DNA from 3 places in the Aquibium oceanicum genome. Region 1 is predicted to be linked to each of the others. Evidence: predicted binding sites of a transcription regulator. Region 1 holds the regulator's gene; each other region holds the start of a gene.

Region 1 (7,283 bases):
GAAGGTCGCCACCATCAACGGCGTTACCCCTTCGGTGGAGACGATCTCGTCGGCCGAGTATCCCGTGTCGCGTCCGCTTCAGTTCTACGTCAAGAAGGCGCATATCGGCGTCATTCCTGGTCTCAAGGAATATGTCGAGTTCTTCCTCGACGACCAGATGGTCGGCCCCGATAGCCCGCTCGCCGACTACGGCCTCGTCCCGGCTCCCGATGCCGAGCGTGACGCGGTCCGCGATGGCTTCGAGAGCGGCGAGACCATGTAAGAAGCCAGCAATGGCAAGCGTCGCGGACGGCATACGTCGTCCGCGACGAATTCGTGCAGCCGCCAACGCGGCGAACCGATGAGGGGAAATCGGTGTCAGCTTCAGTCGTATTGCTGGTCGTCGTCATCATCGGCGTCATAGGCTATTTCGCCGGGAGGCGGCGGGCAGTAGCCCAGCAGTCTTCAGGGGGCGAAAAACCCCATTCGCGGGTTCATTACCACGGCTGGTGGGCGTTCACGCTCGCTGTGCTTCCCGCGCTCCTGTTCCTGGGCATCTGGCTCGTCGGCAGCGCATTCTACATCGAGCGCTCGGTCGAGGCGCGCCTGCCGGCCCAGACCGCGGAAAGCGCTGTCGCCAGCCGCGGCCTGGCGTTCGGCATGGTCAAGAGCCTCGCCGCCGGGCTGGAGCGGCTCCAGGATGCCGGCGTCACGATCCCGCAGACATTCGAGGAAATCCGGCCGATGCTGGCCGAGCGTGGTGTCGCGCTCGCCTCCGGCACACAGGACTACATGATCGAGCTGGCGCTCGAGATGAACGCGATGCAGTCGACGCTGGCCTGGATCGGTTCGATCCTGGCGATCGCCATGGCGCTCGGTGGCGCCTGGCTCGCGGTTTCGCGCATCCATCTGCGTTCGCGCGCCCGCAACAATGTCGAACGGGTGATCCTCTGGCTGCTGATCGCCGCCTCGACGATCGCCATCATGACGACGGTCGGCATCGTGTTCTCGATGCTGTTCGAGACGATCCACTTCTTCCAGTCGGTGTCGCTCACGAACTTCTTCTTCGGGACCGTCTGGGATCCGCGTTTCGCGGCCGCCGGTTCGGGCGGTGCGGAAGGGCAGTACGGGCTCATCCCGCTGCTTGCCGGAACGCTCTACATCGCGTTCGTCGCGATGCTCTTCGCGGTTCCGATCGGCCTGATGGCGGCGATCTACATGGCCGAGTACGCCTCCAAGCGCGTCCGCTCCATCGTCAAGCCGCTGCTCGAGGTCCTCGCCGGCATTCCCACCATCGTCTACGGCTTCTTCGCGCTCGTCACGGTCGGTCCGTTCCTGCGCGATCTCTCGGCGGCGATCGCCGGCTTCAGCTTCATCCAGGCGCAGAGCGTGCTGACCGCGGGCCTCGTCATGGGCATCATGCTCATCCCGTTCGTGTCGTCGCTGTCCGACGACATCATCACCGCCGTTCCCGGTTCCATGCGGGACGGATCGCTGGGGCTCGGCGCCACGCGTTCGGAAACCATCAAGCGCGTCATCCTTCCGGCCGCCCTGCCGGGGATCGTCGGGGCGCTTCTGCTCACCGCATCGCGCGCCATCGGCGAGACCATGATCGTGGTGCTGGCGGCCGGAGTGGCGGCCAACCTGACGGCAAATCCGTTCGAGGCCATGACCACGATCACGGTCAAGATCGTCAACCAGCTGACCGGCGATCTCGAGTTCACGTCGCCACAGACGCTCGTCGCCTTCGCGCTGGGCATGACCCTGTTCGTGCTCACGCTCGGCATGAACGTCTTCGCGCTCTACATCGTGCGCAAGTACCGGGAGCAGTACGAATGACCGACGCCACCTTCGAAACCGCGGCGGCTCCCCATCCGCGCCGCGACATCGGCATCAAGAAGCGGTATGCGGCCGAACGCCGGTTCCGCATCTACGGGATCGTCGCCATCGCGATCGGCATCTTCTTCCTGTTCGCGCTCATGTGGTCGGTGTTCTCGAAAGGCTACACCGCCTTCTGGCAGACCTCGATCCAGCTGCCGATCGAGATCGAGGAAAGCATCATCGATCCCGACAACGAGCGCGACACGGATCCGAACGTGCTCCTGACCGCCAACTACCCCAGGCTGGCCGATGCCGCGATCGCAAAGGTGCTCGGCATCGATCCCGAGAACCGGAAGCTCATGCGCGAGGCCGGCGGCCTGGTCTCCAACGGCGTCAGGAACCAGCTGCGCAATCTCGTTACCAGCGACTGGTCCGTGATCGGAACGACGCAGACCGTCTGGGTACTGGCCACCGCCGACGTGGATTCCGCGGTGAAGGGACAGGTGGACCTGACGGTCGAGGAATCCCGTCGCAAGGTCTCCGATCAGCAACTGGAGTGGATACGCCAGCTCCAGCAGGCGGGCGTGATCGAACAGAAGTTCAATACCGGCCTGTTCACCTACGGCGCGTCCAGCCGTCCCGAGACCGCCGGCATGGGTGTGGCGATCATCGGCTCGCTCTTCATGATGCTGATCGTGCTGATCCTGGCGCTGCCGATCGGCGTCGCGGCCTCCATCTACCTGGAAGAGTTCGCGCCGAAGAACCGCTTCACCGATCTCATCGAGGTCAACATCAACAACCTGGCCGCGGTGCCGTCGATCGTCTTCGGCCTGCTCGGGCTGGCGGTCTTCATCAACTTCATGGAACTCCCCCGTTCCGCGTCGCTCGTCGGCGGGCTGGTGCTGACCCTGATGACCCTGCCGACGATCATCATCGCCACGCGCGCCGCCCTGCGGGCCGTACCGCCCTCGATCCGCGCCGCGGCGCTCGGGCTCGGCGCATCGAAGACGCAGATGGTGTTCCACCACGTCCTGCCGCTCGCCGCGCCCGGTATCCTCACCGGCACCATCATCGGCCTGGCGCAGGCGCTCGGCGAAACGGCGCCGCTGCTGCTGATCGGCATGGTGGCCTTCGTGGCCAATTATCCCACTTCGCCGCTCGATCCCGCAACGGCGCTGCCGGTGCAGATCTACATGTGGGCCAACGAAGCCGAGCGCGCCTTCGTGGAGCGCACGTCGGGCGCCATCATCATCCTGCTGATGTTCCTGGCGGTCATGAACATCGGCGCTATCATACTTCGCCGGCGCTTCGAACGCCGCTGGTAATGGAGTACAAGGACATGAACATGCTGAGCGAAGCCGCAGTCGAGAAGAAGCTCATGACCCCCGATGCCATGACCAGCTACAAGATGCGGGGCGAAAAGGTCACGGTGCACTATGGGGAAAAGCAGGCGCTGTTCGACGTCGACCTGAACGTTCCGGAAAAGCAGGTGATGGCACTCATCGGGCCGTCGGGCTGCGGCAAGTCCACCTTCCTGCGCTGCCTGAACCGGATGAACGACACCATCGACATCGCCAGGATCGGCGGCAAGATCACGCTCGACGGCGAGGACATCTACGATCCGAAGATCGACGTCGTGGAGCTCCGGGCCCGTGTCGGCATGGTGTTCCAGAAGCCGAACCCGTTTCCGAAGTCGATCTACGAGAACATCGCCTACGGCCCCCGCATCCACGGCCTGACCACGAACAAGGCCGAGCTCGACGCCGTGGTGGAATCCAGCCTGCAGAAGGCGGCGATCTGGAACGAGGTCAAGGACAGGCTTCAGGAGCCGGGCACCGGCCTGTCCGGCGGCCAGCAGCAGCGCCTGTGCATCGCCCGCGCCATCGCGGTCTCTCCGGAGGTCATCCTCATGGACGAGCCGTGCTCGGCGCTCGATCCGATCGCCACCGCCAAGGTCGAGGAACTGATCGACGAGCTTCGCCAGAACTACACGATCGTTATCGTCACGCACTCGATGCAGCAGGCCGCCCGCGTCTCGCAGCGCACCGCGATGTTCCATCTCGGCTACCTCGTGGAGGAAGGCCCGACGGACAAGATGTTCACCAACCCCGACGACAAGCGCACCCAGGACTACATCACCGGTCGCTTCGGCTGATCCGGCACCAGGATACGAGGACAGGACCATGGGCGAGCACACCGTTGCCTCCTTCGACGAGGAACTTCAAAGTATCGATCGCCTTCTGTGCGACATGGGCGAACTCGCGGCCTCGATGGTGGACGACGCCACCCGCGCGCTGCTTTCCACCGACGCGGCGCTCGCCCAGCGCATCATCTCCGACGATGCCATCATGGACGCCAAGCAGCGCGAGCTCGACGACAAGGCAATCACGCTGATCGCCCGCCGCCAGCCGATGGCGCAGGATCTGCGCGCCGTCGTCAGCGCCATCCGCATGGCCGGCGATCTGGAGCGCATCGGCGATCTCGCCAAGAACATCGCCAAGCGTGTCGGTGCTGTGGGGCTGACCTCGACGCCGACCAGCCTGTCCTATTCGATCGAGAGCATGGCCGAGCTCGTCCACCGCCAGGTCAAGAAGGTGGTCGACCTGTACGTCGCGCGCGAGGCCGAGGCGCTGGTACCGCTGCGCGTCGAGGACGAGAAGATCGACATCAAGTACACGGCGATCTTCCGCGAGCTCCTGACCTACATGATGGAAGACCCGCGCAACATCACGTCGTGCACCCATCTCCTGTTCTGCGCCAAGAACCTGGAGCGCATCGGCGATCACGTCACGAACATCGCGGAAAACGCCTACTACGTCATGACCGGCAAGCAACTGCCCATGGCGCGGCCCAAGACCGACGAGACGGTGATGGCCGGGGCGAACGCCTGAGGACGACGCGGCATGATTGCAGCAAAGGTCATGGTGGTCGAGGATGAGGAGCCGCTCTGCGTCCTCCTCAAATACAACCTCGAAGCAGAAGGTTATCAGGTCGAGATCGTCACCCGCGGCGACGAGGCCGAGATACGGCTGCAGGAGAGCGTGCCGGATCTTCTGGTGCTCGACTGGATGGTGCCCGCGATTTCGGGCATCGAACTGTGCAGGCGGCTGAGAATGCGCCCTGAGACGGAACGCCTGCCGATCATCATGCTCACGGCGCGCGGCGAGGAGAGCGATCGCGTGCGCGGCCTCTCCACCGGCGCCGACGATTACCTAGTAAAGCCTTTCTCCACCCCCGAATTCATCGCCCGCGTCCGCGCTCTGCTGCGCCGTGCCAAGCCGGAGGTCCTGTCGAGTGTGCTCAAGGTCGGCGACATCGTGCTCGACCGCGAGTCCCATCGCGTCTATCGCAAGAAGAGCGAGATCAAGCTCGGACCGACCGAGTTCCGCCTGCTCGAATTCCTGATGCAGCATCCCGGTCGCGTCTTCTCGCGCGGGCAGCTTCTGGACAATGTCTGGGGCGAGACGATCTACATCGACGAACGCACCGTCGACGTCCATGTCGGTCGCCTGCGCAAGGCGGTCAACAACGGCCGCATGCCCGACGTCATCCGCACGATCCGCGGCGCGGGCTACGCGATCCGCGAGGCCTGACCGGCGCTACCGCGACACCTCGAACGGCACGACCATCACGCCCGCCCGCCGCCGAGAGGCGGCGGATGGCTGTTCGCGCGAGGGCGACCCCCTTGCACCCATGTGCCGGGCCTCCGACAGCGCCAGTTCGAAGCGCTCGCTCGCTCCCACGAACGACCCGAGGAACTCCCGTCCGCCGAACTGCGAGACCTTGCGGATGCCGCCGGGCAGCAATGTCCGCAGCGACGCGGGACTGAGCAGCAGGTGCGCCAGCATCGTGCCCGGCACGCTTTCAAAATCCGACAGCGGACGCAGCGGCGATGCGGGCGCGGCTTCACGTACCACGATGATCGCCCGTTCCATTCCCACCGTCGTGTCGGTGAAGCGGACGAGGCCAAGGCGCTCTTCGTCGCCCGCCGGCACGCGCTCCGACAGGAGATGCGAGACCGTCCCCTCCGCGTCCGCATAGAGGACGTCGAGATCGACTGGCTTGCCGCCGAGGTTGGCGATGTCGAGATGAAGCTCGTCTCCGGCGCCGACCCGAACCGCCGCGCCTGGTCCGATAGGGTCCATGTCCTCGCTGCCCACGCGCTTCACCAGAGGAAGCACGTTCAGCGCTACCGACATGGGGCGGTCGTCGTCCGCGGGAGCCAGCACCACCGTGCGTGACCCGAACAGCACGAAAGCGCCCCACTTCGAGGGTTCGGGCCAGCGCTCGCGCGCCGCGTCCTGCGCCAGGCGTAGCGCCGTGCCCGGCGGGTGGTTGGTCAGGAAATCGACGAAGCGCGTCATGATCCACGAGGTCGCCTCGTCGTCGACGTTCCAGAGGCTGACGATGACGCTGCTCGCGCCGGCAAGCATGAAGGCGCGCGCAAGCCCGACGATCCCGGCGTCGAGCGGGTTGCCCAGCCCGGTCTGGCAGGCGCTCAGCACCACGAGCGGGTTGTTCGAAAGCCGCATCTCCTGGATCGCGCGGGCCGTGAGCCTGCCATCGCTGAGCGCGATGAAGCTGCCGTCCACCGGATCCGTGATGCTGCTGAGGCCATGGGCGGCGAGGTGGATGTAGGTGTCCTCGGCTAGGTGGCGGGTCACCGTCTCGATCGTCGCGTCGGAGCCGATGATCGGCGTCGCCTCGAAGCGGGCGGCGATCGTGCGCGCCTCGGCCGCGGCACCAGGCAGCCGCGGGAAGATCCATTCCGGATCGCCCGTGGCGTCCGGATCGCCGGCGATCGTCTGGGGCCGCACTTCGGGCGCGATCGCAAACAGCCGTCCCGCCGCCACGTCGTTCATCGACGCCTCGACGTTGACTGCAGTCGAGTGGACCAGCGGAATCCCGTCGCCATTCGGGTCGAGGACGCCAAAGGGCACCGTGCCGATGTTGAGCGCCGGCACGACCGTCAGGTTGGCGAATTCCTCGATGATGCTTTCGGTTTCTCCGAAGAGCTTTTGTGACAGGTCCGCCAGCATTGCCGCTCGCTGCTCTCCGGAAGGTTCGGATGCGTCTGCCAAAGCCCGTGCGCCGCGCGTGGTACCGAACGAGTTTTCATCGCGAAGCCTGGGGCTGCGCTCTGCGCTGTTGCCGCCCGCCGTCAGTGCATTGCGCACCCGTTCGATCAGGTCGACCAGTTCGCCCACGTCGCGCACCGGCAATCGGAAGATTGCATCCGGCTCCCGGACGTCCGCATGCGGTTTCCCCGTGCCACGATGCGCTCCATCGGCTCCCCCGGTGCGATCGCGCCAGAGATAGCCGCAGACGATCCTGCCGCTGCGGAGATAGAAGATGAGGCCGTTGCTCCGGTCATCCGAGGGCGAGACGCGGAAGCCGACATAAGAGAGGATCGCGCCGCGCAGATCGTTGGGAAAGGGTTGCAGCTCGTATGTCAGGCCGCGTGTCGCCGCGAGCGTGACGAG
Region 2 (7,283 bases), 1.8 Mb from region 1:
CATCATGGCCGTCGCCACGCCGAACGCCGTGCGCGCGATCTCGTCGCTCTCCCGCTGGGAGCCGCGGATCTGCGCGATCGCGGTGACGATCATCCAAAGGAACAGAACGGAGGTGAGCGAAAAGCCGAAGGCGAGCGCGGTCGAAAGCACCGGACCCGCCGGGATCTCGTTGCCGAGGAAACCGCCCGGGAAGCTGAGCGCCTGGAAGATCGCGAAGACCTCCCCGGTCGCCTCGGCCATGGCGGCGAGCGCCAGGAGGCCGAAGAAGGCCATCCAGTAGGCCGGTACGAATATGCCGATAATCCGTCGCATCGCTCTTCCGTTTCACTGACAACGATGGAGCGGTGGGCGGGTCAGGGCAAACGAAACCATTCGTTAAGGTTAACGAAATCCCTGCGATCTGGATAAAACTTGAGGCGCGCCGGATCGGTCTTCCTCCCCGGCGCCGCTGTCGGCAGGACCGATCAGAGCGCTTCGGGGTAGAGCGTGTCGATGATCATGCGACTGTCGTGGCGCGAATCGAGCATGCCGTAGGTCGTGCGCCACTGCCCGGCGAGCCGGGTTTCCATGAAGGCATCGGCGATGCGCCCAGCTCCCAGCCGCTTCAGTTCGGCCGCCGCGGCCGCAAGCGCAAGCTGCTCGGTCAGGATGCGCGCCGACCCCTCGTCCGACTGCGCCACTTCCAGTGCCGCCCGCAATACTCCGGACGTCCCCTTGCCGTTGGGGCCGAGATCCCGCTCGATCGTGCCCATCACCTCGTTGAAGAGGCTCGGCGCCTGCACCAGCACCCTCAGCACGTCGAGCGCCATGACGTTGCCCGAACCCTCCCAGATCGCGTTCAGCGGCGACTCGCGGAAGTATCGTGCCAGCGGCGCTTCCTCGACGTAGCCGTTGCCGCCGAGGCACTCCATGGCCTCGTAGACGACGCTCGGACAGATCTTGCAAACCCAGTATTTGACGACCGGCGTCATGGCGCGCGCGAACGCCGCCTCCGCCCGGTCCTCGGCGGCTTGGTCGAAGGCGCGCGCCAGGCGGAAGGCCAGCGCGGTGGCGGCCGCGACGTCCAGCGCCAGGTCCGCCAGCACGCGCTGCATGATCGGCTGGTCGACCAGAACGTTGCCGAAGACCATGCGATGCCGCGTATGATGGACCGCCTCCGCAAGCGCCGCCCGCATGATGCCCGCGGACGCCAGCGCGCAGTCGAGCCTTGTCAGCGTTACCATGTCCATGATCGTCTTGACCCCGGCGCCCGGCGCCCCGACCATCTCCGCCATCGCACCGGCGAACTCCACCTCCGAAGAGGCGTTGGAGCGGTTCCCGAGCTTGTCCTTCAGCCGCTGGAAACGGAACCCGTTATTGTCGCCGTTGGAAAGAATGCGCGGCAGCAGGAAGCACGATAGCCCCTCGGGCGCCTGCGCAAGAACCAGGAACGCGTCGCACATCGGCGCCGACATGAACCATTTGTGGCCGGTGATCCGATAGAAGCCGCTTTCCGTGCGCTCGGCGCGCGTCGTGTTGGCGCGCACGTCGGTGCCGCCCTGCTTCTCGGTCATCCCCATGCCAAGCGTCAGGCCGGCCTTCTCGACCGGCGGCTTCTGCGCCGGATCGTACTTGCGCGTGGTGATCCGCGGCGCCCACTCGCGAAACAGCTTCGGCGCCGCCATCAGCGCCGCGAGCGAAGCGTTCGTCATCGTGATCGGGCAGAGATGGCCACATTCCAGTTCGGCCGTCATGTAGAAGCGCGCCGCCCTCACCTGGTGGCGGCGGCCGGCTTCGTGCTCGCCGTTCTCCCACACCGATGAATGGAGGCCCGTCGTGACCGACCGCCGCATGAGCGCGTGGTAGGCGGGGTGAAACTCGACCAGGTCGGCCCGGTGGCCCTGCCGGTCGTGCGTCCTGAGCTTGGGCGTTTCGGTATTGGCGAGCCGGGCGAGATCCTGCGCTTCGGCCGACATGACGAAGCGGCCGACCGAATCCAGCTCCTTGCGCACTTCCGGGGAGAAGTCTTCCGACAGTTGCACCAGGAGAGGATCGCCGCGCCATGCATTCGTGCCCGACAGCAGCGGCGGCTGGTTGGTTACGTCATGCGTCAACTGCGATACCCCGTCGGCCCTGATTTGCCCGTTTATAGCGCATCGCAGGGCCGGTGCGCGACGAAATCACCGTTTTCCTCATGCAATCCAGGCACGACGCGACGAAGCCCGGCCAAGGCCAGGCTTCACGATCTTCTCGAAAAGCTGGTGCCGGAACTTACCGGTAGGGCGACCGGCAATAACGGCGCGGGCCGTGATACGGCTGGAACGTGTCGGAGTGGACGTCGTAGGACCGGTACCGGCGCAGGCACCAGTCGGCATGGGCGTCGTAGCCGCGGTAGTACCGCTGGCGATAGACCGGCGCCGGTTGCTGGCTCGCAATGATGCCGGAGATGATCGCGCCTGCAACCAGCTTGCCGACGATCGGCCCGAAATCATTGTGCCGATGCCGGTAGTAATGCCGCGGACCGTGGTTGCGCCAGTGGCGACGCTGACCGTAACGCCTGTAGTCGACCTTAACGACGCCGTCCGACGCGCCTACGGTCGAAACGCTCGGCTTCGAAGGCACGGACATGGCGGAAGCAGGCGACATCGCTCCCATGGTGAGCGTGATCGCCGCGACGCACATCGCCGACAGTATCCTGTTCATCCCTACCTCCTCGGGTTCGTGAACGGAACCATACTATCAAGCAACAGCACCTCGCGGAAGCAACGGAAGAAAGAATATCCTCTGCCGCAAGAGCCCTCTTAGAACTGCGTTCAACTGAGCCTAATCGGCCGGGACCACGCCGGCTGCCGGATGTTTAGGGGAGCAAAACTCCACCGACCGAACCTGCACGTTTTATTCCCGTGAATTCTCCGCCGACCAATGGAAAAAGGGCCGCGACATGCGGCCCCTTCTCGATCCGGATAAGACTGCAATTACAGCGTAATACGGTACTTCGCAAATCCGTCGGCGCCCTCGCCCGCCGGCTCGATGTTCACGCCCTTGACGTCGCTCAGGTACTCCTTGGCGCGCGGTCCCGTCTCGAAGACCACGGTCGTGTTCTCCAACGGGGCGAAATGCCAGTTGGCGTCGGCCGACGGATTGATGGTGCCCTGATCGATGATGTACCGCACGATCACGTCGCGGTTGGTGTCGGGTGCGGCGAAGACGACCTTTTCGCTGGTGATGCCCGGGAAGTTTCCGCCGCCGCCGGCGCGGTAGTTGTTAGAAGCGACCACGAACTTCTGCTCCGGATCGATCGGCTTGCCGTCGAACTCGAGGTTCTTGATGCGGTTGGCGTCCGCGTTGATGACCGCGCCGGTCTTGTCGTACTTCATCGGCTCCGACAGGTCGATCTCGTAGGTCACGCCGTCGATGATGTCGAAATTGTAGGACGGGAAGTCGGTGTTGAGCAGCGGGGCGTCCGTCGCGCCGGGCTCGACCTGGTTGAACATGCCGGCCGACATCTCCAGCCAGTTCTTCACGTCCGCGCCGGTGATCACCACAGCCTGGACCGTGTTAGGGTAGAGGTAGAGGTCGGCGACGTTCTTGATCGCCACGTCCCCCGCCTTCACCTCGGTGAAATACTCCGGACCGCCGCGGCCGCCGGCCTTGAAGGGCGCCGCCGCCGAAAGCACCGGCAGGTCCTTGTACTCGGTCTCCTTCAGCATGTCCTTGATGTACCAGGTCTGCGCCTGGCTCACGATCTGTACCGACGGATCGTCGGCAACCAGCGCGAAGAAGGAATGCAGCGGCGCCGAGGTCTGGCCGACCGAGGTGCGGACGTATTCGAGCGTCGCCTCGTGCTCGTCCTTGGCCGCGGCGAGGACCGCCTCCTTACTCTCGACCAGCGGGACGATCTTGCGGTCCTCGGTACGCTCGTAGATCGGCCGCGCCTCGGTGGTGAAGTCGGCGATGCGCCAGCTATTGCCGTCCTTTTCGAGCAGGAGGTCGATGAGGCCCATGTGCGACCCCCAGAATCCGCCCATCACGGCCGGCTTGCCCTGCAGCGTGCCCTTGACGGGATCAACGCCCTCGATCGCGTCCCAGGATTTCGGTCCGGGGAAGACGAGGTGCTGGTGGCCGGTCATGACGGCATCGATGCCCTCGACGCCCGCGAGATAGAGCGAGGCGTTCTCCATCCGCTCCACCGGGCCGCTGCCGTCGATACCGGAGTGCGAGAGCGCGATGACGATGTCGGCGCCCTCCTCCTTCATCGCCGGCACCCAGGCCTTGGCGGCCTCGACGATGTCGCGGGTCTGCGCCTTGCCTTCTAGGTGGCGGACGTCCCACACCATGATCTGCGGCGGCACGAAGCCGATGAAGCCGACCTTGACCGGGCTTTCGTTGCCTGCGCCATCCTTCACCATCTTCTCGAGGATGACGTAGGGCTTGAAGAACAGTTCGTCGTCCTTCGGATCGGAGGCCAGCTGGCCCTTGGTGAGGTTGGCGCAAACCCATGGGAAACCCGCGCCGTTCACGACGTTGAACATGAAGTCCAGGCCGTAGTTGAACTCGTGGTTGCCGAGCGTGCCGACGTCGTAGCCCAGCACGTTCATCGCCGCGATCACCGGGTGCGTGTCGCCTTCCTTCATGCCCCGCTCGTACGCGATGTAGTCGCCCATCGGGTTGCCCTGCAGGAAGTCGCCATTGTCCACCAGCATCGAGTTGCCCGCCTCGGCGCGGACCGCGTCGATGAGCGATGCCGTGCGGGCAAGGCCCATCGTGTCGTTCGGTTTGTCGGCGTAATAGTCGTAGGGATAGACGTGGACGTGGATGTCGGTCGTTTCCATGATGCGCAGGTGCGCCTGGTTGGCCTGGGCGCGCGCCGCGAACGGGTGCAGCACGACGAGGCCGCCGACGGCGGCCGCGCCCGAGAGGAAGGATCGCCGCGACATGCGATGGATGAGGGTGGACATGGTTGCCTCCTGGAAGCGCTCTACATTCCGATGATGAGCCGGCTTTGCGAGCGGAAATTGTCGCGCCGGTAGCATTCCGAGTCCAGCAGATTCAAACGACACGTTCATGACGATGCGGCAGCGCCGGTTTGTCGCGCCGCCGGGCGCGCGCTAAGTATCTCAGGGCGGCGGCAGAGCAGGCCCGCCGCGGTTGCGGCAGGAACGGGACCACGAATGGATCTGGACGTCGGGGCCATCGCCGAACGAATTGCCGCCTACCTCGATCGGTGGGCGGTGTATGCGACCGACCCTTGGCTCGCGTATCAGGTCGCGCTGATCGTTGTCCTCTTCATCGCCGCGAAGGTATTCGGCCGGAAGATCGAATCCCGTCTCGAGAGCCGGGCACGCTCCATCCGCGGTCATCCCGGTCTGCTCCGCGTCGTCGTGGCGACCATGCGCCGATCCGACTGGATCCTGTTCGTCGTTTTCATGTTCGTGGCGATCACGGTCATGCGCGCCGCGACGTGGCCGAGCCGCAGTTGGCTTCTGGCCATCGCGCTGTGGCTGGCGCTCACCTGGGTCGTTGTCGCCATCCTCTCGCGGGTGATCCGCAATCGCCTCGCCGCGCGCGCCGTCGCGTGGATGGTCTGGATCTACGCCGCCCTCGCCATCCTCGGGCTCCACGATCGCGCCGCGCTCTTCCTCGACAGCCTCGCCATGCCGGTCGGCGAGGCCCGGATCTCGGTGCTCACTGTCGTCAAGGTCACGGTCCTTCTGACCGCCGCCATCTGGATCGCCACCGTGGTCGGCAACTACTTCGACGAGCGGGTCCAGAAATCGGCCGATCTGACGCCCTCCATCCGGGTGCTGATCGGCAAGGTCGCCAAGTTCGGCCTGATCATCATCGCCGGCCTCGGTGCGCTGACCGCCGTCGGCGTCGACCTGACGGCGCTGACGGTTTTTTCCGGCGCGGTCGGTGTCGGCCTGGGCTTCGGCCTCCAGAAGGTGGTGTCGAACTTCATCTCGGGCGTCATCATGCTCATGGACAAGTCGATCAAGCCCGGCGACACCATCTCGCTCGGCGAGACCTTCGGCTGGATCAGGGAGCTTCGCGCCCGCTTCGTCTCCGTCGTGACGCGCGACGGGCGCGAATACCTCATCCCAAACGAGGACTTCGTCACCCAGCAGGTCATCAACTGGTCCTTCAGCGACGAACTCGTCCGCCTCGACGTGGCGTTTGGCGTTTCCTACGACGCCGACCCGCACGTGGTGTCCGAACTCGCCATCAACGCGGCGATGACCGTCGGCCGCGTCGAGGCCGCGAGGCGCCCGGTCTGCTGGCTCACCGGCTTCGGCGAATCCTCCCTCGATTTCGTCCTGCGCTTTTGGATCCACGATCCCCAGCAGGGCCTCACCAACGTCAGGGGCAAGGTGCTGCTTGCCCTGTGGGACGCGTTCAAGGAGAACGGCGTCCAGATCCCCTACCCCCACCGCGAAGTCATCCTGACGCGACGCGGCGCCGGACGGACGGGCGACGGAAATTTGCCGAACGATTGAGAACTGCCTGGCGACCCAGGGAGACGGCACAAGCGGCGCGCGCCCGTTCGATCGGCGCGCAGATGCCATTTTTCTGTGCAATTTCCGCAACATAAAGGCAGTCGTGCTGCGCTGCGATACACCCTTGGTTAATCCGAATCCGCTAATCTTGCCGCGGGTGGCATGGGGCAAGGGCAATGACGGTTGGCGCTTCTGCGGTCGCGGGTTTCCGCACGGTCTCCACGATGATCTTTATGCTGGCGGCGGCTGCCCCGGCGTCGGCGGCGGAGCTGACGCTGGAAACGCTCCAGAAGAATCTCGATCTCGTCTGGACGCTGCTGGCAGCCAGTCTCGTCCTGATGATGCAGCTCGGCTTCCTGCTCCTCGAAGCCGGGATGGTCCGCTCGAAAAACTCCATCAACGTCGCGCAGAAGAACCTTCTGGACTTCGCCGTTTCGGTCATAGCCTTCAGCGCCGTCGGTTTCATGATCGCCTTCGCTTCCGGCAATGGTTGGCCCTTCGGTATCGATGGCGACTTCCTCTTCCTCGGATCGCTCGATACCTGGCACGTCGGCTTCTTCGTCTTCCAGGTCATGTTTTGTGGAACGGCGGCCACGATCGTCTCGGGCGCGGTCGCCGAGCGGATGCGCCTCGTCTCCTACCTGCTCTGCGCAGCGGTCGTCGCGGGGGTCATCTATCCGGTTTTCGTCCACTGGGCCTGGGGCAATGCCGTCACCCCCAATTCATCCGCGTTCCTGGCGAACATGGGCTTCGTGGATTTCGCCGGCTCCACCGTCGTTCATGCGACCGGTGGCTGGGTGGCGCTGGCGG
Region 3 (7,283 bases), 950 kb from region 1:
AGGTGCCAATCCCCGAGCCCCTGAGGTTCCTCGAGCCGCGCGAGACCGAGACGCGGAAGATGCATGCGCTCCAGGAATACGGGCTCATGCACGTCAAGCTCTACGAGGACATCGCCCGCAACGGGCACATCGCGACGACCTACGCCTATCCGGTCAAGGTGGAGGGTCGCTACGTGATGGACCCTTCGCCGACGCCGAAATTCGACAATCCGAAGATGCACATGTCGGCCGCCCTTCAGCTCTTCGGCGCGGGCCGCGAGCAGCGCATCTATGCCATCCCGCCCTACACGCAGGTGGTCAGCCTGGACTTCGAGGATCATCCATTCGAGATCCAGAGATTCGACCGCCCCTGTGCGCTCTGCGGCGCCGAGGGCGTCTATCTTGACGAGGTGATCCTCGACGATCGCGGCGGACGGATGTTCGTGTGCTCCGACACGGATCATTGCGAGGAGAGACGGCTTTCCTCTCCCGCCAGGGAGGAGGAGAAGGAGCCATGATCAACGACACGCCCCTTCTCCGCGTCTCCTCCGTCTCCAAATCCTACGGGCAGCGGATCGGTTGCCAGGACGTCTCGTTCGAGCTCTGGCCGGGAGAGGTGCTGGCCGTGGTCGGTGAATCCGGCTCCGGCAAGACAACACTGCTCAACTGCATCTCGACGCGCCTGCTGCCGACATCCGGCACGGTCTCCTACCGGATGCGCGGCGGGGACTGGCGCGAACTGTATCGTATGAGCGAGGCCGAGCGGCGTTTCCTGATGCGCACCGACTGGGGCTTCGTGCATCAGAACCCCGCCGACGGGCTGCGTATGACAGTTTCGGCCGGGGCGAATGTCGGCGAGCGGCTGATGGCGGTGGGCGACCGGCACTACGGCAACATCCGCGCCACCGCGCTCGACTGGCTGGGCCGCGTCGAGATCGAGGCGGACCGGATCGACGACGAGCCGCGCGCCTTTTCCGGCGGCATGCGCCAGCGTCTCCAGATCGCGCGCAACCTCGTCACCGGGCCGCGCCTGGTCTTCATGGACGAGCCGACCGGCGGCCTCGACGTCTCCGTGCAGGCGCGGCTGCTCGATCTTCTGCGGGGGCTGGTCACGGATCTCGGGCTGGCGGCGATCGTGGTCACGCACGATCTCGCCGTTGCGCGGCTCTTGTCGCATCGCATGATGGTCATGAAGGACGGACGCGTGGTCGAGACGGGCCTCACCGACCGGGTGCTGGACGATCCGCGCGAGGCCTACACGCAGCTGCTCGTTTCCTCCATCCTGCAGGTGTGACGATGCCTACGCCCCTCGTCGTTTCGGAAGTCTCCAAGAGCTTCACCATGCACCTGCGCGGCGGCCTGCGGCTGCGGGTGGTGGAGAACGTGTCCTTCGCGCTCAAGGCCGGCGAATGCGCCGTTCTCGGCGGGCCTTCGGGCGCCGGCAAGAGCTCGGTCATCAAGATGCTCTACGGCAACTACGCCGTGGATTCGGGCCAGATCATCGTCCAGCACGACGGACACCTGATCGATCTCGCCTCGGCTTCCCCCAGAACGGTGCTCGCCGTGCGCCGCCATACGATCGGCTATGTCAGCCAGTTCCTGAGAACCGTTCCGCGCGTTTCCGCGGTCGACGTCGTGGCCGAACCGCTCGCGGTCAGGGGAGTTGATCGGGAGAAGGCGCGCGCGAGGGCGCGGGAACTGCTCGCCCGGCTGAACCTGCCCGAAATGCTCTGGTCGCTGCCGCCCGCGACGTTTTCCGGAGGCGAGCAGCAGCGGGTCAACATCGCGCGGGGTTTCATCACCGATCATCCGGTGCTCCTGCTGGACGAGCCGACCGCCTCTCTGGACGCCAGGAACCGCGCCGTCGTGATGGAGATGATCGGCGAGAAGAGGGCGGCCGGCGTGGCGCTGCTCGGCATCTTCCATGATCAGGACGTGCGCGACGCGGTCGCCGACGCCGTTATCGACGTCACCCGCTTCGCGCCGGGAAGGGCGGCGGCATGAGCACCAGGCTTTCCGTCGAACCCCTGGTCCATCCCACCGCCGAGGTTAGTGACACGACGCTCGGCCGCTACACCGAGGTTGCCGAACGCTGCCGCATCAGCGAGAGCGTGATCGGCGACTACTCCTACGTGATGCAGGACTGCGGCGTCTGGTGCGCCGGGATCGGCAAATTCTCCAACATCGCCGCCGCGGTGCGCATCAACGCGACCAACCATCCGACCTGGCGGCCGACGCTGCACCACTTCACCTACCGCGCCTCCGACTACTGGGAAGACGCCGGCCACGAGGAAGCCTTCTTCGAATGGCGGCGCGACAACAGGGTGACGATCGGCCACGACACCTGGCTCGGGCATGGCTCGACCATCCTGCCGGGCGTCACCGTCGGCGACGGGGCGGTGATCGGCGCCGGAGCCGTCGTGTCGAAGGATGTCGCACCTTACACGATCGTCGGTGGCGTTCCGGCAAAGCCGATCCGCGCGCGCTTCGATCGCAGGACGGCGGAACGCTACCAGGCGCTGGCCTGGTGGAACTGGAATCACGAGCGGCTTCGCATGGCACTCGAGGACTTTCGCGCGCTTTCGGCCGAAGCCTTTCTTGAAAAGCACAGCGGCTGACTGTCTGCGCCTCGCGGCTGTGGACTGTAACGAAACCGTCATCCGCCTGACATTCCCGCTTCATCCAACTTCGATACCCGGTTCTCCCGTAGACGCGAAAAAGCGCGACAACGGGGAGCCGTATGCTTGAAATACGCAAGGTGACGCGCCGCTTCGGCGGCAACGTTGCCGTCAAGAACGTGGAGCTCGATATACCCAACGGCCAGATGGTCGGCGTCATCGGACGCTCGGGTGCGGGCAAGTCGACCCTGCTGCGCATGATCAACCGCCTGATCGACCCGTCCGAGGGCGTCATCAAGTTTTCCGGCGTCGAGGTCTCTTCTCTGCGGGGTGCGAAGCTGCGGGCGTGGCAGCGCGACTGCGCCATGATTTTCCAGCAGTTCAACCTCGTGCCCCGGCTCGACGTCTTGACCAACGTGCTTCTGGGACGGCTCAACCACCGCTCCACCGCACTCAACCTGATGGGCATCTTCTCGGATGCCGAACGCGCCTCGGCGATCGCCGCGCTGGAGCGGCTGGGGATCGCGCAGGCGGCGTTGCAGCGGGCCGGCACCCTGTCGGGCGGGCAGCAGCAGCGCGTGGCGATCGCCCGCGCCCTCATGCAGCAGCCGAAGGTCATTCTGGCCGACGAGCCGATCGCGTCGCTGGATCCGATGAACGCTAAAATCGTCATGGATTCGCTCGCAGACATCAACCGGCGCGAAGGCATCACCGTCGTGACCAACCTGCACACGCTCGACACGGCGCGAAACTATTGCGAGCGCGTCGTGGGAATGGCGGCGGGCGAGGTCGTCTTCGACGGCCCGGCCGAGGACCTGACGACCGAAGCCGTCCGCATGATCTATGGCGCCGATAGCGACGGATCGGACATTTCCGAAGACATCACCTCGACCAGCATCGACACGCGCCGGCCGAGGGTCAAGGCATCCATCGCATCGCTGGAGCCGGCTCTGGCCGACGCCTGACGGGCGGGATCGCGTCGCCCGCGTAACGGGCCCCACGAAATCGAAGCAGCCGGCGCCAGCCGGACCAACAGGAGAGACATCGATGTTCAAAAAGGCACTGATGGGCGCCGTCGCGCTCGCCGCCCTTGCAGTCGGTTCGGCGCAGGCCGAGGATCTGAAGGACTTCCGCATCGGCATTCTGGGCGGCGAGAACGAAGCCGACCGCCTGCGCAATTTCCAGTGCATGGTCGACAAGCTTCCGGACGTTCTCGGCGTCGAGAAGGTTTCGCTGTTCCCGGCGGCCGACTATGACGGCGTGATCCAGGGTCTGCTCGGCGGCACGCTCGACTACGCCGAGCTCGGCGCTTCGGGCTACGCCAAGGTCTATCTGGAGAACCCGGAAGCGGTCGACCCGATTCTGACGACGATCCAGACCGATGGTTCCACCGGCTATCACTCCGTCATGGTTGCCCGAGCCGATTCCGGCCTCACGTCGCTCGAGGACCTCAAGGGCAAGAAGCTCGGCTTCGCCGATCCGGACTCCACCTCCGGCTATCTCGTTCCGGTCGTCACGCTGCCGAAGGATCTCGGCGGCGTCGCGGTGAAGGACTATTTCGCCGAGACCGGCTTCGGCGGCGGTCATGAGAACCTCGTCCTCGAAGTCGTCAAGGGCACTTTCGACGCGGGCACGACCTGGGCCTCGGGCGTCGGCGATTTCAAGGACGGCTACACGTCCGGCAACCTGCGTAAGATGGTCGACAAGGGCATCCTCGACATGGACGATCTCGTCGAGATCTGGAAGTCGCCGCTGATCCCGAACGGCCCAATCGTCGTGCGCACGTCGATGAACGACGATACGAAGACCAAGTTCAAGGACTTCATGCTGGCGCTGCCCGACAGCGACCCGGCCTGCTTCTCCGCCATCCAGGGCGGCGACTTCAAGGGCTACACGGAAGTGACTCCGGCCTTCTACCAGCCGATCATCGACGCCCGTAAGGCGCAGATCGGCTCGTAAGCATCAGACAACCGGACGCGCCGCCCGCCGACTGGCTGGCGGCGCGTCTTGCATGTTCACAGCAGGCATTCTCAGGGCGGGATCGAATGACGGCCACCATGACGGCGACGCCGCTTTCGCAGACGGGCCAGCTCGTCGAGCGCCACTGGCGGGAATTGGCGGGTCGCCGCCGCATGTATACCCTGCTCGGGTTCGGGGTCTTCGTCGCCGCCATGACGGCGTCGCTCTGGTTCGCGAACGAGACCAACGCCGGAAAATTCTTCGACCGGCTGCCCTACTTCTTCGATTTCATTTCCATGCTCGTCCCGCGCGACGGCTGGGAAGTCTGGCGGGCGATGTTCGATCTGCCGTCGCCCCATTTCGACGGAAGCCTGAAGTTCAACTATCCGGAAGGGCGGGTCTACCTGACGGAGACGATCTATCTTCCCGAATATTTCTACAAGATGATCGAGACGCTGAACATCGCGGCGGTCTCGACGCTGATCGGTTTCGGCGCGGGGTTCCTGCTCTGCTTTCTGGCGGCGCGCAATCTCGTCGCGAACCGTTTCCTGCGCTTCTTCGTGCGCCGCTTCATGGAGATCCTGCGCGCCTTTCCCGAAATCGTCATCGCCGGCTTCTTCCTCGCGATCTTCTCGCTGGGCGCGGTACCCGCGATGATCGCGGTGTCGATCCACACGATCGGCGCCCTGGGGAAGATGTTCTTCGAGGTGGTCGAGAATGCCGACATGCGCCCGGATGAGGGCCTGCGCGCGGCGGGGGGCAACTGGACCGAGCGGGTGTGGTTCGGCATCGTGCCGCAGGTCATGCCGAACTTCCTGAGCTACGGACTGCTGCGGTTCGAGATCAACGTGCGCGCCTCGACAATCATCGGCGCGGTTGGCGGCGGTGGCATCGGCGAGGCGCTGAGGCTGTCGATCAGCCGCGGCCACGAGGCCAAGACGCTCGCCATCGTGCTTCTGCTGTTTACCACCATCGTCCTGGTCGACCAGTTCTCCGCCTGGCTGCGCAAGCGTCTGGTGGGGTCCCAGGCCTTCGAGTTCGGCCGGGGAGCCTGAGACCATGGCGCTTCTGTCCGCCGCCGAGACCGGCGATATCGCCGCGCGCCACCCGGCGCTCTTCAAGCGCTCCTTCGCGCAGCGGTTCACCGGTTCGCTGGTTGCCGCCGGGATCGCGCTCTACCTCGTCTTCGTCTGGTGGTTCTTCTCCATCGGTGCGGTCTTCTCGAACGGCAACTGGGACATCGCCGGCAACTATCTCGCCGACTGGGTTTCCTACGAGGTTCGGCCCGACGTGGAGTTCGAAGAAAACCATCTGGTGATCTCCTATCCGCGCTTCTCTCCGCTCGGAGAGGACCCGCAGCCGGACTGGGTGACAACCGAACGCGCCGTCGTCGAGCGCGCAGTCAGCGGCCCCGACACCTCGAAGGGTTCGGGTGGCGGCCAGAACAGTTCGTTCGGCAGCCTGCTCGGGCCGGTCGGGGGAGATCCGGCACCTGCCGCGGAGCCAGATCTTCTGCCGACGCCCGATGCGGCGAAGCAAGAGCCGAGAACGATCCGCGGAGAGGAGATCGTCCGGACCGTCGTCGAGATCGGCCCGACCGCTGCGATCGATATCCGCCCCGGACGCGTCACCGTCACGCGCGGGCCGGAAATCCTCGACATCGATATCGTCCGCGACGAAAGCGTGGTCGCAAGCGCTCCGCTGCCGGCCTGGGCCCAGCAGCGCGCGCCCGGCGGCAAGATCATCGTCGGCTTCGGTTTCTCGGGACGCGCCGAGATCGAGAGCGACGAGGTCAAGATCCGGCACCGTTTCTGGGGCTGGGAGAACTTCGTTTTCGACACGAACTCGCCCTTCTGGGGCAGATCCTTCGGAGAAGTCGTGTCGCTGATCGTGGCGGGACCGAGGCTGGTGCCCGAAACGTCCAACTTCGCCCTTGCTGTGAACAACATCCTCTACAATGCCGAATGGCAGCATGCCGACGTCTGGATCAAGCTGCTGCAGACCATCGTCATGGCCTTCGTCGGGACTGTCTTCGCCTCGCTGCTGGCATTTCCGCTGGCCTTCGCGGCGGCGCGCAACATCACGCCGAACTTCTTCGCCAACCAGGTCTTCAAGCGCCTGTTCGACTTCTTGCGGTCCGTCGACATGCTGATCTGGGCGCTGTTCTTCACCCGTGCCTTCGGTCCGGGTCCGCTCGCGGGCATATCGGCGATCTTCTTCACCGACACGGGCACCTTCGGAAAGCTCTATTCCGAGACGCTCGAAAACATCGACGACAAGCAGCGCGAGGGCGTCCGCTCGGTCGGGGCCGCACCGGCGGTGGTGCAGCGCTACGGCGTCCTGCCGCAGGTGCTTCCGGTGTTTCTCAGCCAGTCCCTGTACTTCTGGGAATCGAACACACGGTCCGCCACCATCATCGGCGCCGTCGGCGCCGGCGGCATCGGCCTGAAGCTGTGGGAGGCGATGCGCACGAACCAAGACTGGGAAAACGTCGCCTACATGGTCGTGTTGATCCTGATCGTGGTCTTCGTCTTCGACAACATCTCGAACTTTTTCCGCCAGCGCCTGATGGAAGGCTCCTCCCGCCATTGATGACTTTTCCGGACCGATTTGCTATCTCGCCGTAGCCGTCGGCGGCTTCGTCATTCTGTCACGAAAATCGCCTATCCCGTCGCCCTCGGCGAGGACAGTTCCCCATGCGCTATGCCATCTATTTCACGCCGCCTC

The links. The regulator PhoB, encoded in region 1, activates phosphate uptake and scavenging genes when phosphate is short. The targets are predictions, from matches to a motif close to TGTCATNNANCTGTCAT.
Region 2: the regulator PhoB is predicted to act here: its motif matches at 5,033-5,049, upstream of BSQ44_RS14945 (bifunctional 2',3'-cyclic-nucleotide 2'-phosphodiesterase/3'-nucleotidase).
Region 3: the regulator PhoB is predicted to act here: its motif matches at 2,623-2,639, upstream of phnC (phosphonate ABC transporter ATP-binding protein).

What each region holds. Positions count from the first base shown of each region.
Region 1 is NZ_CP018171.1:4,869,009-4,876,291, reverse strand. Features, by position in the region: gene BSQ44_RS23830 (PstS family phosphate ABC transporter substrate-binding protein) at 1-262, shown strand, start outside; gene pstC (phosphate ABC transporter permease subunit PstC) at 355-1,818, shown strand; gene pstA (phosphate ABC transporter permease PstA) at 1,815-3,125, shown strand; gene pstB (phosphate ABC transporter ATP-binding protein PstB) at 3,140-3,955, shown strand; gene phoU (phosphate signaling complex protein PhoU) at 3,984-4,691, shown strand; gene phoB (phosphate regulon transcriptional regulator PhoB) at 4,704-5,393, shown strand; gene BSQ44_RS23800 (CHAT domain-containing protein) at 5,400-7,283, opposite strand, start outside.
Region 2 is NZ_CP018171.1:3,056,120-3,063,402, forward strand. Features, by position in the region: gene BSQ44_RS14930 (hypothetical protein) at 1-312, opposite strand, end outside; gene BSQ44_RS14935 (acyl-CoA dehydrogenase family protein) at 465-2,093, opposite strand; gene BSQ44_RS14940 (BA14K family protein) at 2,251-2,682, opposite strand; gene BSQ44_RS14945 (bifunctional 2',3'-cyclic-nucleotide 2'-phosphodiesterase/3'-nucleotidase) at 2,955-4,937, opposite strand; gene BSQ44_RS14950 (mechanosensitive ion channel family protein) at 5,151-6,473, shown strand; gene amt (ammonium transporter) at 6,650-7,283, shown strand, end outside.
Region 3 is NZ_CP018171.1:661,011-668,293, forward strand. Features, by position in the region: gene BSQ44_RS03325 (alpha-D-ribose 1-methylphosphonate 5-phosphate C-P-lyase PhnJ) at 1-497, shown strand, start outside; gene phnK (phosphonate C-P lyase system protein PhnK) at 497-1,273, shown strand; gene phnL (phosphonate C-P lyase system protein PhnL) at 1,276-1,983, shown strand; gene BSQ44_RS03340 (DapH/DapD/GlmU-related protein) at 1,980-2,597, shown strand; gene phnC (phosphonate ABC transporter ATP-binding protein) at 2,720-3,562, shown strand; gene phnD (phosphonate ABC transporter substrate-binding protein) at 3,645-4,556, shown strand; gene phnE (phosphonate ABC transporter, permease protein PhnE) at 4,643-5,611, shown strand; gene phnE (phosphonate ABC transporter, permease protein PhnE) at 5,616-7,148, shown strand; gene BSQ44_RS03365 (DUF1045 domain-containing protein) at 7,253-7,283, shown strand, end outside.